Regions from separate parts of the Pseudofrankia inefficax genome, predicted to be linked through region 2. Evidence: riboswitches for the same ligand, from Rfam matches in the RefSeq annotation. Region 2 holds a riboswitch; the other holds the start of a gene.
What was found. Region 2 has a riboswitch for S-adenosylmethionine ahead of FRAEUI1C_RS15280 (aminotransferase class V-fold PLP-dependent enzyme). Riboswitches for the same ligand answer to the same signal wherever they lie in the genome.

Region 1: it holds a riboswitch for S-adenosylmethionine, as region 2 does, so the genes downstream of both, thrC (threonine synthase) here and FRAEUI1C_RS15280 (aminotransferase class V-fold PLP-dependent enzyme) in region 2, are expected to answer to the same signal.

What each region holds. Positions count from the first base shown of each region.
Region 1 is NC_014666.1:175,001-179,574, reverse strand. Features, by position in the region: gene FRAEUI1C_RS00710 (alpha,alpha-trehalose-phosphate synthase (UDP-forming)) at 1-270, opposite strand, end outside; gene FRAEUI1C_RS00705 (HAD hydrolase family protein) at 413-1,234, opposite strand; SAM riboswitch class I at 1,494-1,555, shown strand; gene thrC (threonine synthase) at 1,800-3,083, shown strand; gene groL (chaperonin GroEL) at 3,686-4,574, shown strand, end outside.
Region 2 is NC_014666.1:3,707,651-3,712,224, forward strand. Features, by position in the region: gene FRAEUI1C_RS15270 (sulfatase family protein) at 1-1,234, opposite strand, end outside; gene FRAEUI1C_RS15275 (TetR/AcrR family transcriptional regulator) at 1,236-1,928, opposite strand; SAM riboswitch class IV at 2,245-2,360, shown strand; gene FRAEUI1C_RS15280 (aminotransferase class V-fold PLP-dependent enzyme) at 2,388-4,046, shown strand; gene FRAEUI1C_RS15285 (TetR/AcrR family transcriptional regulator) at 4,126-4,574, opposite strand, start outside.

The DNA of each region.
Region 1 (4,574 bases), 3.5 Mb from region 2:
GCACACCCAGACGATGCCGGACGGCGGATCTTCGGGGTCGGTCTCACCGCCCTCGGCGGCGTCGCCCTGCCCGGCCGCGGCCGCCGCCGCGTCCCGGATCACCTCCTGCATCCCGCTCACCAGGCCGCCGCTGCCCCGCCGGGCCAGCAGCGCGCCGGAATCGGAAAGGGAGAACGCGACCGGGCCTCGGTTCGAGGCGACCAGCACCCGTGCGGTGCCGGCGGCCGCCGGATCGGGCCCCGCCAGCACGGCTCGGGTCAGGTTTGGCACACACGGCAGAGTAGACCTGTTGACCGCGTCACATGACCAGGTCGGCGCCGATCGGCCGCGCAAAAATCCGGCCGCGGTCGCCGACCGAAAGTTGCCGGTGCACCGCCGCGGGCAACATCCAGACCACGGCCCCGGCGGCCCGTCAGGACGTGGCCGCCAGCGGAGCCCGACCGGCCACGGCAGCGCGGATGGCGCTGGCCCAGCCGAGGGTGACCGCCTCCTTCTCGACCACGACGTTGTCGTAGGAGGTGAGCAGGGTGGGGATGTCCGGGTGCCGCAGGGCGTTGGCGACCAGGTGCATCCGGCCGACGAAACGGGCCATCGTCAGGTCGCTCGCCGAGTCGCCGATCGCGATCGCGTCCGCCGGGTCGATGCCGCGCCGCCTGAGGTCCCAGGCGACGGCCTCGCCCTTGCCCACCCCTTCGGGCACCAGGTGGTAGACGTGCGGGTTCACGCCCAGGCCCGGCATGAGGTGCGGAGCGATCAGCCCGTTGTCACGCATCGAGAGCCAGTCGAAGCCGGCGTCGCGCAGCCAGGCGTCGGCGGTCGCCACGTCGACCTTGCCACGCAGCATCACGTCCAGCTCGCGGCCCGTGTGCCACGGGGTGTGCAGTTCGAGCCGGCCGGGGTTGGCCGCGATCAGCTCGTGCAGCAGCTCCTCGGGCACCTGGGTGTAGCTCTCCGGCATCGCGCCGCGCAGGATCTCGCTGCTGCGGCCGTGGTCCCAGCCGACGATCGCGCCGAGCTCGCCGATGAAGCCGTCGGCCCCGAAGATCGCCGCCGCCTCGACGAGCTGCGGTCTGGTCCGGCCGCTGACCAGCACGAGCGTCAGGCCGGCGGCATGCAGGTCGACGAGCGCCTGCGCCGCCTCGAGGGTGTGGGATCCGTCCTCGGCGACGAAGAACGAGCCTTTCGGGCCGACCATGGTTCCGTCGAGATCGGTGTAGACGGCACGGATGCTCACGCGCGTGGCTCCTCCTGGCAGCCGGTTGCCGCGCGATCAGCTCATCCGCCGCGCGGTGTCCGGCCTGGTCCCTGCAACGTCCGGCAACCCCGAGTCTTTCCGAAGTCGGGTCCCGGGGGACTCCATCATCGGGTCCTGAGCCACCCCGGCCGCCGCCCGGACGTGCAGTGGGACGCAAGCCGCATCACACCCTGTGCGCCCAAAAGGACGATGCGCGGGGGGTGGCGGCGGTCTACAGTACGGACACACAACTGAACATGGCTCATCCAGAGGGGCAGAGGGAACGGCCCAGTGAAGCCCCGGCAACCGAGCGGATGAGCCTGCTCGCTGATCCCTTCGGGGATCAGCTTCGCCACAGCCGCGATGCCTGCCCGGGGGGCGACCCCCGGACCGCCGGTGTCGCGCTTCGCGCGACCAAGGTGGTTCTGACCGAGCCGGTCAGCCGATCACCTGATGGGCGCGGCCCAGTCTTGTTGGGGGTGGTCCACGGCAGGCTCCCCGCGGCAGGTGCCAATTCCGACCCGAGGTGCCACCGCCGGCCCCGGGAAAGATGAGGAGATCAGCGATGACTCTTGCGCCCGAGCGCGCCGCCCAGTCGGGCTCCACGACCGATGACGCGAACCCCGCGGTCTCGCTTTCCTGTCGCCACTGTGGCGCGACCTACCCGCTCGGCCCGCAACACGTCTGCTTCGAGTGTTTCGCGCCGCTGGAGATCGCCTACGACGAGGACCGGCTGCGCCGGGTGACCCGCGCGTCCATCGAGGCCGGTCCGCAGAACCTGTGGCGCTACGTCGGCCTGCTGCCCGCCGGCCACGACCCGGCCCGTCGGGTATCCCTCGGCGCCGGCTTCACCCCGCTGCGTCCGGCGCCGCGGCTGGCCGCCGAGCTGGGCATGAAGACCCTCTGGGTCAAGGATGACAGCGCGAACCCGACGCACTCGTTCAAGGACAGGGTCGTCTCCGTCGCGCTGTCCGCCGCCCGTGACCTGGGCTTCACCACCGTCGCCTGTGCGTCCACCGGCAACCTCGCGCATTCGGTCGCCGCGCACGCCGCCCACACGGGCCTGCGGTCGATCGTCCTGGTCCCGCACGACCTGGAGGACGGCAAGACCGTCTCGACCGCCGTCTACGGCGGCACCCTTGTCGCGATCAAGGGCAACTACGACGACGTGAACAAGCTGTGCAGCCAACTGGCCGACGAGTACGAGTGGGCGTTCGTCAACGTCAACGTCCGCCCGTTCTACGCCGAGGGCTCGAAGACGCTCGGCTACGAGGTCGCCGAGCAGCTCGGCTGGCGGCTGCCCGCGCAGGTGGTCATCCCGATCGCGTCCGGCTCGCTGCTGACCAAGGTCGACAAGGCGTTCCGCGAACTGGGCAAGCTCGGCCTGGTCGAGCCGACGCCGTACAAGGTCTTCGGCGCCCAGGCCGCCGGCTGCAACCCGGTCGCGGCGGCCTTCGAGCGCGGCGTCGACACGGTCTCCCCCGTCCGCCCGTCGACGATCGCCAAGTCGCTCTCGATCGGCAACCCGGCCGACGGCCCCTACGCGCTCGACGTCGCCCGCCGCACCGGCGGCGCGATCACCGACGTCACCGACGACGAGATCATCGAGGGCATGCGCCTGCTCGCCCGCACCGAGGGCATCTTCGGCGAGACCGCCGGCGGCGTGACCGTCGCGAACCTGCGCCGCCAGCTGCGCGAGGGCCTGCTCGACCCCGACGCCGAGACCGTCATCTACAACACCGGCGACGGCCTGAAGACCCTCGACCCCCTGGTCGGCATCGCCGGCCCCACCGCGACGATCCCCCCGACCTTGTCCGCCTTCGAGGCCGCGGGGCTGGGCGACGACTGAAGGCACCACCGCCGCTTCTGCCCTGCTGGCGTGAGCGCGTCGCTCCGGCGGCCTCGTGGCCGCCGCACGTCTCAGGGCAGAAGCAGCGATCCACTACCGGCCAGGCGAACACGCCAGTCGACGTGATCGCCGTTTTGGCCCTCTAGCGGTCATTACCCCGGCCTGGTCACAACCACCAGAGAGCTAACTCACGATCACGGCCCCTCGACGCCAGCGCCAGCTGGTAGGACGGTCTCGGGGCTCGCCTGCACGGGGAGCGAGCTTGCACTCACCGGGGTCGAGTGCTAAACAGGGGACTGGCACTCAGGTAAGCTGAGTGCCAGCAGGCTGAAACGACGAGGTCACGATCAGGGACGCCTTGCTCGTTGCCCCAGGGCAACTTCGCAGGGTTCCCGCGTCATGCTGGCCCAGGGGGGAGACCCCCTGGAACGCCCGGTGCACTCGCTTGCACGAGCGCCGGGAGTTCCCCAGGAATGCCTGGGAGGTCTGTGCGCTCGCTTCCGCGGGTGCTCGTGCGCGGGTCGTGGCGTGATCGTCCGTCGCGGGCGTCGTTGTGGCCAGGCCATCACACTGCCATATCCCTGTGGGAGGACTCCGACACCATGCCGAAGATCATTGCCTTCGATGAGGAGGCGCGGCGCGGCCTGGAGCGCGGCATGAACCAGCTGGCCGACGCCGTCAAGGTCACGCTTGGTCCGAAGGGCCGCAACGTCGTTCTGGAGAAGAAGTGGGGCGTACCCACGATCACCAACGACGGTGTCTCCATCGCCAAGGAGATCGAGCTCGAGGACCCGTACGAGAAGATCGGTGCCGAGCTCGTCAAGGAAGTCGCCAAGAAGACCAACGACGTCGCGGGTGACGGCACCACCACCGCGACGATCCTGGCCCAGGCGCTGGTCCGCGAGGGGCTGCGCAACGTGGCCGCCGGCGCGAACCCGCTCGGCCTGAAGAAGGGCATCGAGCTCGCGGTCGAGAGCGTCTCCGAGGAGCTCTCGAAGCAGGCCAAGGAGATCGAGACCAAGGAGCAGATCGCCTCCACGGCGTCGATCTCCGCGGGCGACCCGGCCATCGGCGCGCTGATCGCCGAGGCGCTCGACAAGGTCGGCAAGGAAGGCGTCGTCACCGTCGAGGAGAGCAACACCTTCGGCCTGGAGCTTGAGCTCACCGAGGGCATGCGCTTCGACAAGGGCTACATCTCGCCGTACTTCGTCACGGACGCCGACCGTCAGGAGGCCGTCCTCGACGACCCGTACATCCTGATCGTCAACTCCAAGATCTCGGCCGTCAAGGACCTGCTCCCGCTGCTGGAGAAGGTCATGCAGGCCAGCAAGCCGCTGGTCATCATCTCCGAGGACGTCGAGGGCGAGGCCCTCGCCACCCTGGTCGTCAACAAGATCCGTGGCACCTTCAAGTCCGTCGCCGTCAAGGCCCCGGGCTTCGGTGACCGTCGCAAGGCCATGCTCGGCGACATCGCGATCCTGACCGGTGGCC
Region 2 (4,574 bases):
TCCCGTCGGTCTTCGGCAGCGCCCTGCCCTGCACCCACTCGGGGACCGGGAGCCCCGCGATCTCGCAGAACGTCGGGGCGAGGTCGAGCTGGCCGACCGGGTCCTCGACGACGGTCGGGGTGACCCCGGCCGACGGCGCCGGCCGCCACACCAGGGGCAGCCGCATCAGCGCGTCGCAGTGGTACGGGCCCTTGAACAGCAGGCCGAAGTCGCCCTGCAGCTCGCCGTGGTCGGTGGTGAACAGGACGTCGGTGTCGTTCGTCCAGCCGCGCTCGTCGATCCGGCGCAGCACCCGGCCGACGGCCTCGTCGATGAGCTCGTTCTCGACGTGGGTGAAGGCGTTGACCTCGCGGACCTGGTCGTGGGTCATCAGGGCCGGGACGAACTCGGTGGGACCACCCTCCAGGTTCGGGTGCGAGCCGTCGTAGAAGGCCAGCCAGTGCGCGGGCTTGCCTTCGAGGATCTTCCGGGTGGCCTCGGGGGAGCCCGGATGCCCGGCGGGCAGGTCGAGGTCGCGCCAGTTGACCCGGCCCAGCTCCGAGGCGGGCGGGTCCCAGGGGTGGTGCGGGTCGGGGAAGCTGATCCAGCAGAACCAGTCCTCGTCGGCGTCGAGGCTGTCGAGCCAGGCGATCGCGCGCTCGGCCACCCAGTCGGTGTGGTACAGCTCGCGCGGCACCGGATTGACCTTCACCTGGGGCGCTCCGGTGTCACCGCCGCCGGCCGCGTTGAGGCCGCCGTTGGCGAAGAGCTGGTAGAAGTCCTGGGCGTGGTTGCCGGGATGCTCGTGGATCATCTTCCCGTAGTGCCACAGGGGGAGAGGCCCATGCATCGCGAGCTCCAGGTGCTCGAAGCCGCGGTGCGGGCCGGTCGAGCCGTCCCGGGCCAGCCGGTTCTCCGGCCAGCGGCCCTCCAGGTCGAAGCCGGGCTCGAAGTGCGCCTTGCCCAGCAGGGCCGTGCGGTACCCGTTCGCGTTCAGGTACGCCGCGATGCTGGGCGCGTCGGCCGGTAGCGGGACACCGTTGGCGTAGACGCCGTGGGTGCGCACGTACTGGCCGGTGATCATCGTGCTGCGGGCCGGCATGCAGACGACGTTCTGGTTCATCGCGCGGCGGTAGTTGAGTCCGGCGGCGGCCAGCCCGTCGACGACGGGCGTGCGGGCGACGGTGCCGCCGTTGCAGCCCAGCGCGTCGTAGCGCTGCTGGTCGGTGGTTATGAAGAGGATCTTGCGTCCCATGTCAGTGTTCCTTCGACGCTGGTGCCCGGCTCACGCGTGACCCGGACGGCAGGGTGCTGGACTGCTCGGTACTGGACGGCGGGGCGCCGGGCGGCAGGGTGCTGGACGGCGGGGCGTTGGACGGCGCGGTGCCGGATGCCCGGGTCAGGAGTGGCTCGATCAGGGCCGTCAGGGCGGCGCGGGCCGCGTCGACCGGCAGGTCGCGGCGCAGCAGGTCCCACATCTCCCAGCTGGCGGCGGTCTCGATGCCCGCGGCGCCAGGCTGGCCGACGGCGGAGAGCTCAGGGTTCAGCGCGCGGCGTAGGTGCCGGCGCAGCACCCCCCGGCTGTCGTCGAGAAGCTCGGCGAGTAACGGCGAGCTCGACTCGAGGCGCACCGCGACCCGGCGGACAGCGCTGATCTGTTCGAAGAGCTCGGCGCGCTGCCCGAGGGCGGCGGCGAGCCGCTCGGCGAGCGAGCGGCCCGGTTCCGGCGGCGTCAGCAGCGACCGCCACAGGTCGGCCCGCGACCGCGCCGCCTCGGCCAGCAGGGCCTCCAGGCTGGGGAAGTGGTGGAACACCGAGCGGGGCGCGAGCCCGGCCCGCTGCGCGATCTCGTGGGCGGTCGGAAGCGCTCCCCGCTCCGCGACCAGCGTGAGCGTCGCGTCCACGATCGCCTTCCGGTTGCGCGCCCCCCGCGCGTTGCGACCGTCCATGTCGGCCATCCTGAACCTAGTTGCACTCGAAGTGCAACTAGAGGCGCGGGGGGCGGTCCACCGGTCGCGCCGGCGCCGAGTCGGCACTCCCGTCGGTCATGATCGCCGTTTTGGCCCTGGGGTGGTTGTGGAAACGCCCAGGTCACGACCATGCGAGGGCTGAAACGGCGATCAAGACCAGCCGGATCGGCGCTAATTCCCACTAAGTGGGTGGGAAATCTGCTAGCGTCGTTGACACCGCCCGCGGCGACGTACGCGCGCCAGGTCGGGCCGTCGTACGGCGGCAGGTGAGACAGATCAGTTAACGTTCGAACCAGGTCAAGAGCGCCAGCGCAAGCCCGAGCTCGCTGGCCGGCAACCCTCCTCCGCGGTGGGGTGCCCCTCGGGTAGAGACCAGGCCGCGCCGGGATGTCCGGCCGGCAAGCGCGGACCCTTCCAGGGTCCCGGGACCCAAGGAGTATGGCTGTGGCGCGCCCTCAGTCCGTTCTCGATCGATCCTTCACTCCAGCCGCCACGGCTGGCACGGGTGGCACAGCCGTCGGCGGGGGCGACGCGGCCGGCCGCGCGGGCGACCCGGCCGCGGGCACGGGCGCTCCCGCGGGCACGGGCGCTCCCGCCGGCACGGCCGACCTCGCCGCCGGCGCGGGAGCCGTGCCGCTGCTGCCGGTCGTCGGCGGTGACCTTGACATCCCGCTGGTCGGCGGGGGCCGGACCCGGCACGTGAACCTCGACTACGCGGCGAGCGCGCCGAGCCTCACCAGCGCCGCCGACGAGGTGGCCAGGCTGCTGCCGTACTCGGCGAGTGTCCACCGGGGCGCCGGCTTCGCCTCCCAGGTCTGCACCGCCGTCTACGAGGACGCCCGCGCGGAGGTGGCGCGGTTCCTCGGCGCCCGCCCGGACGACACGGTGATCTTCACGCGCAACACCACCGACGCGGTGAACCTGCTGGCCCGCGCCGTCGCGCACCTGCCTGAGGGGCCTGGGCGGGTGGTCGTGCTCGACCTGGAGCACCACGCGAACCTGCTGCCCTGGTCGGCGCAGCACCGGGTCGTCGTGCCGGTCCGCTCGACCCTGGCGGGGACGCTCGACGCGCTCGCCGAGGCGCTGCGCGCCGAGCCGACGGCGCTCGTCGCCGTGACCGGCGCCTCCAACGTCACCGGAGAGCGGCTGCCGCTCGCCGACGTCGTCCGGCTCGCCCAGGCCCACGGCGCGCGGGTGTTCGTCGACGCCGCCCAACTCGCCCCGCACCGCCGGATCGACCTGGCCGTGCTCGGTGTCGACTACCTGGCGCTGTCCGGGCACAAGCTCTACGCGCCGTTCGGGGCCGGCGCGCTCGTCGGGCGGGCCGACTGGCTGCGGCTCGCGCCGCCGTACCTGGCCGGCGGCGGCGCCGTCCGCGACGTCAGCCTGCGCCCGCCGACCGCCGTGCCGTCGCCAGACGAGAACGGGCCGTCGCCAGCCGAGAACGGGCCGCCGTCGCCGGAGGTGACCTGGGCGGACGTTCCCGCGCGGCACGAGGCCGGGACTCCGAACCTTCCCGGCGCGGCGGCACTGGCCGCCGCCTGCCGGGCGCTCGCCGCGCTGCCCGCCGGGGCGCTCGCCGCCCACGACGACGCGCTGCGGGCCCGCCTCGAAGGTGGCCTCGCCGGCCTGCCCGGAGTCCGGGTCCTGCGGCTCTGGACCGACGCCGACCGCGACGACACCGGGAACGCCGACACCATGGACAGCGATACCCGAGACGGCCACACCGGGGACACGGCCCCGGTGGGGGTGGTCGCGTTCACCGTCGAGGGCCGCGACCCGGACGCGCTCGCCGCGTACCTGTCGGCGGAGCACGGGATCAGCCTGCGCGCCGGCCGGTTCTGCGCGCACCCGCTGCTGGGCCGACTCGGCGCGTCCGGCGGGGCGCTGCGGGCCAGCGTCGGCGTCGGCACCACGGCCGCCGACGTCGACCGGCTGCTCACCGCGGTGCGCGAGTACCTGACGACCGGCCCGAGCTGGCGCTACTCCCGTGGGCCGGGCGGATGGGCACCGGACGGCGACGACCGGCTGCTGCCCGGCTGGGCCAGCGGGGCGCCGGCCGCGCCCACGCCGGCCGCGTCGCCCTGCGACACCTGACAGAAAAGGCCCGCGTCCGAGTCCAGGCCTTCCTACGGCGTAGCGTCGTGTGCCTTCTCCTGAGGGCCTGACGGTGACGTCAGGACGGCGATGGGCCGAGGAGCTGGTCCTTGACCGAGTTGAGCAGCTCTCGCGACAGCTCGTCGTCATTGACCGCTCGGGCCAGCAGCATCGCGCCGACCAGTGCGCTGAGGGTCGCCTGGGCGCGGCGCCTGGCGGCTGCCGGGTCGCTGTCCGCGTCGAGCGGCGTCGTGAGCAACGTGACGTAGGACCGGACCTGCTCGGTGTAGGCCGAGCGGGCCCGGTCGGTGCTGCGGGCGATGTCGCCGCCGAGCGCGGCGACCGCGCACCCGGTCGCCGGCGCGTCACGGTGTCGCTCGGTCAGGTAGTCCGCGACGAGGCGGGCGACGCCGCGTTCGGCCACCGCGTCGAGGCCCAGCTCGAACTGCGCTCTCAGGTGTTCGACGGCCTCGGCGACGAGATCGTCGCGTGAGGCGAAGTGGCGGTAGAAGCCGCCGTGGGTCAGCC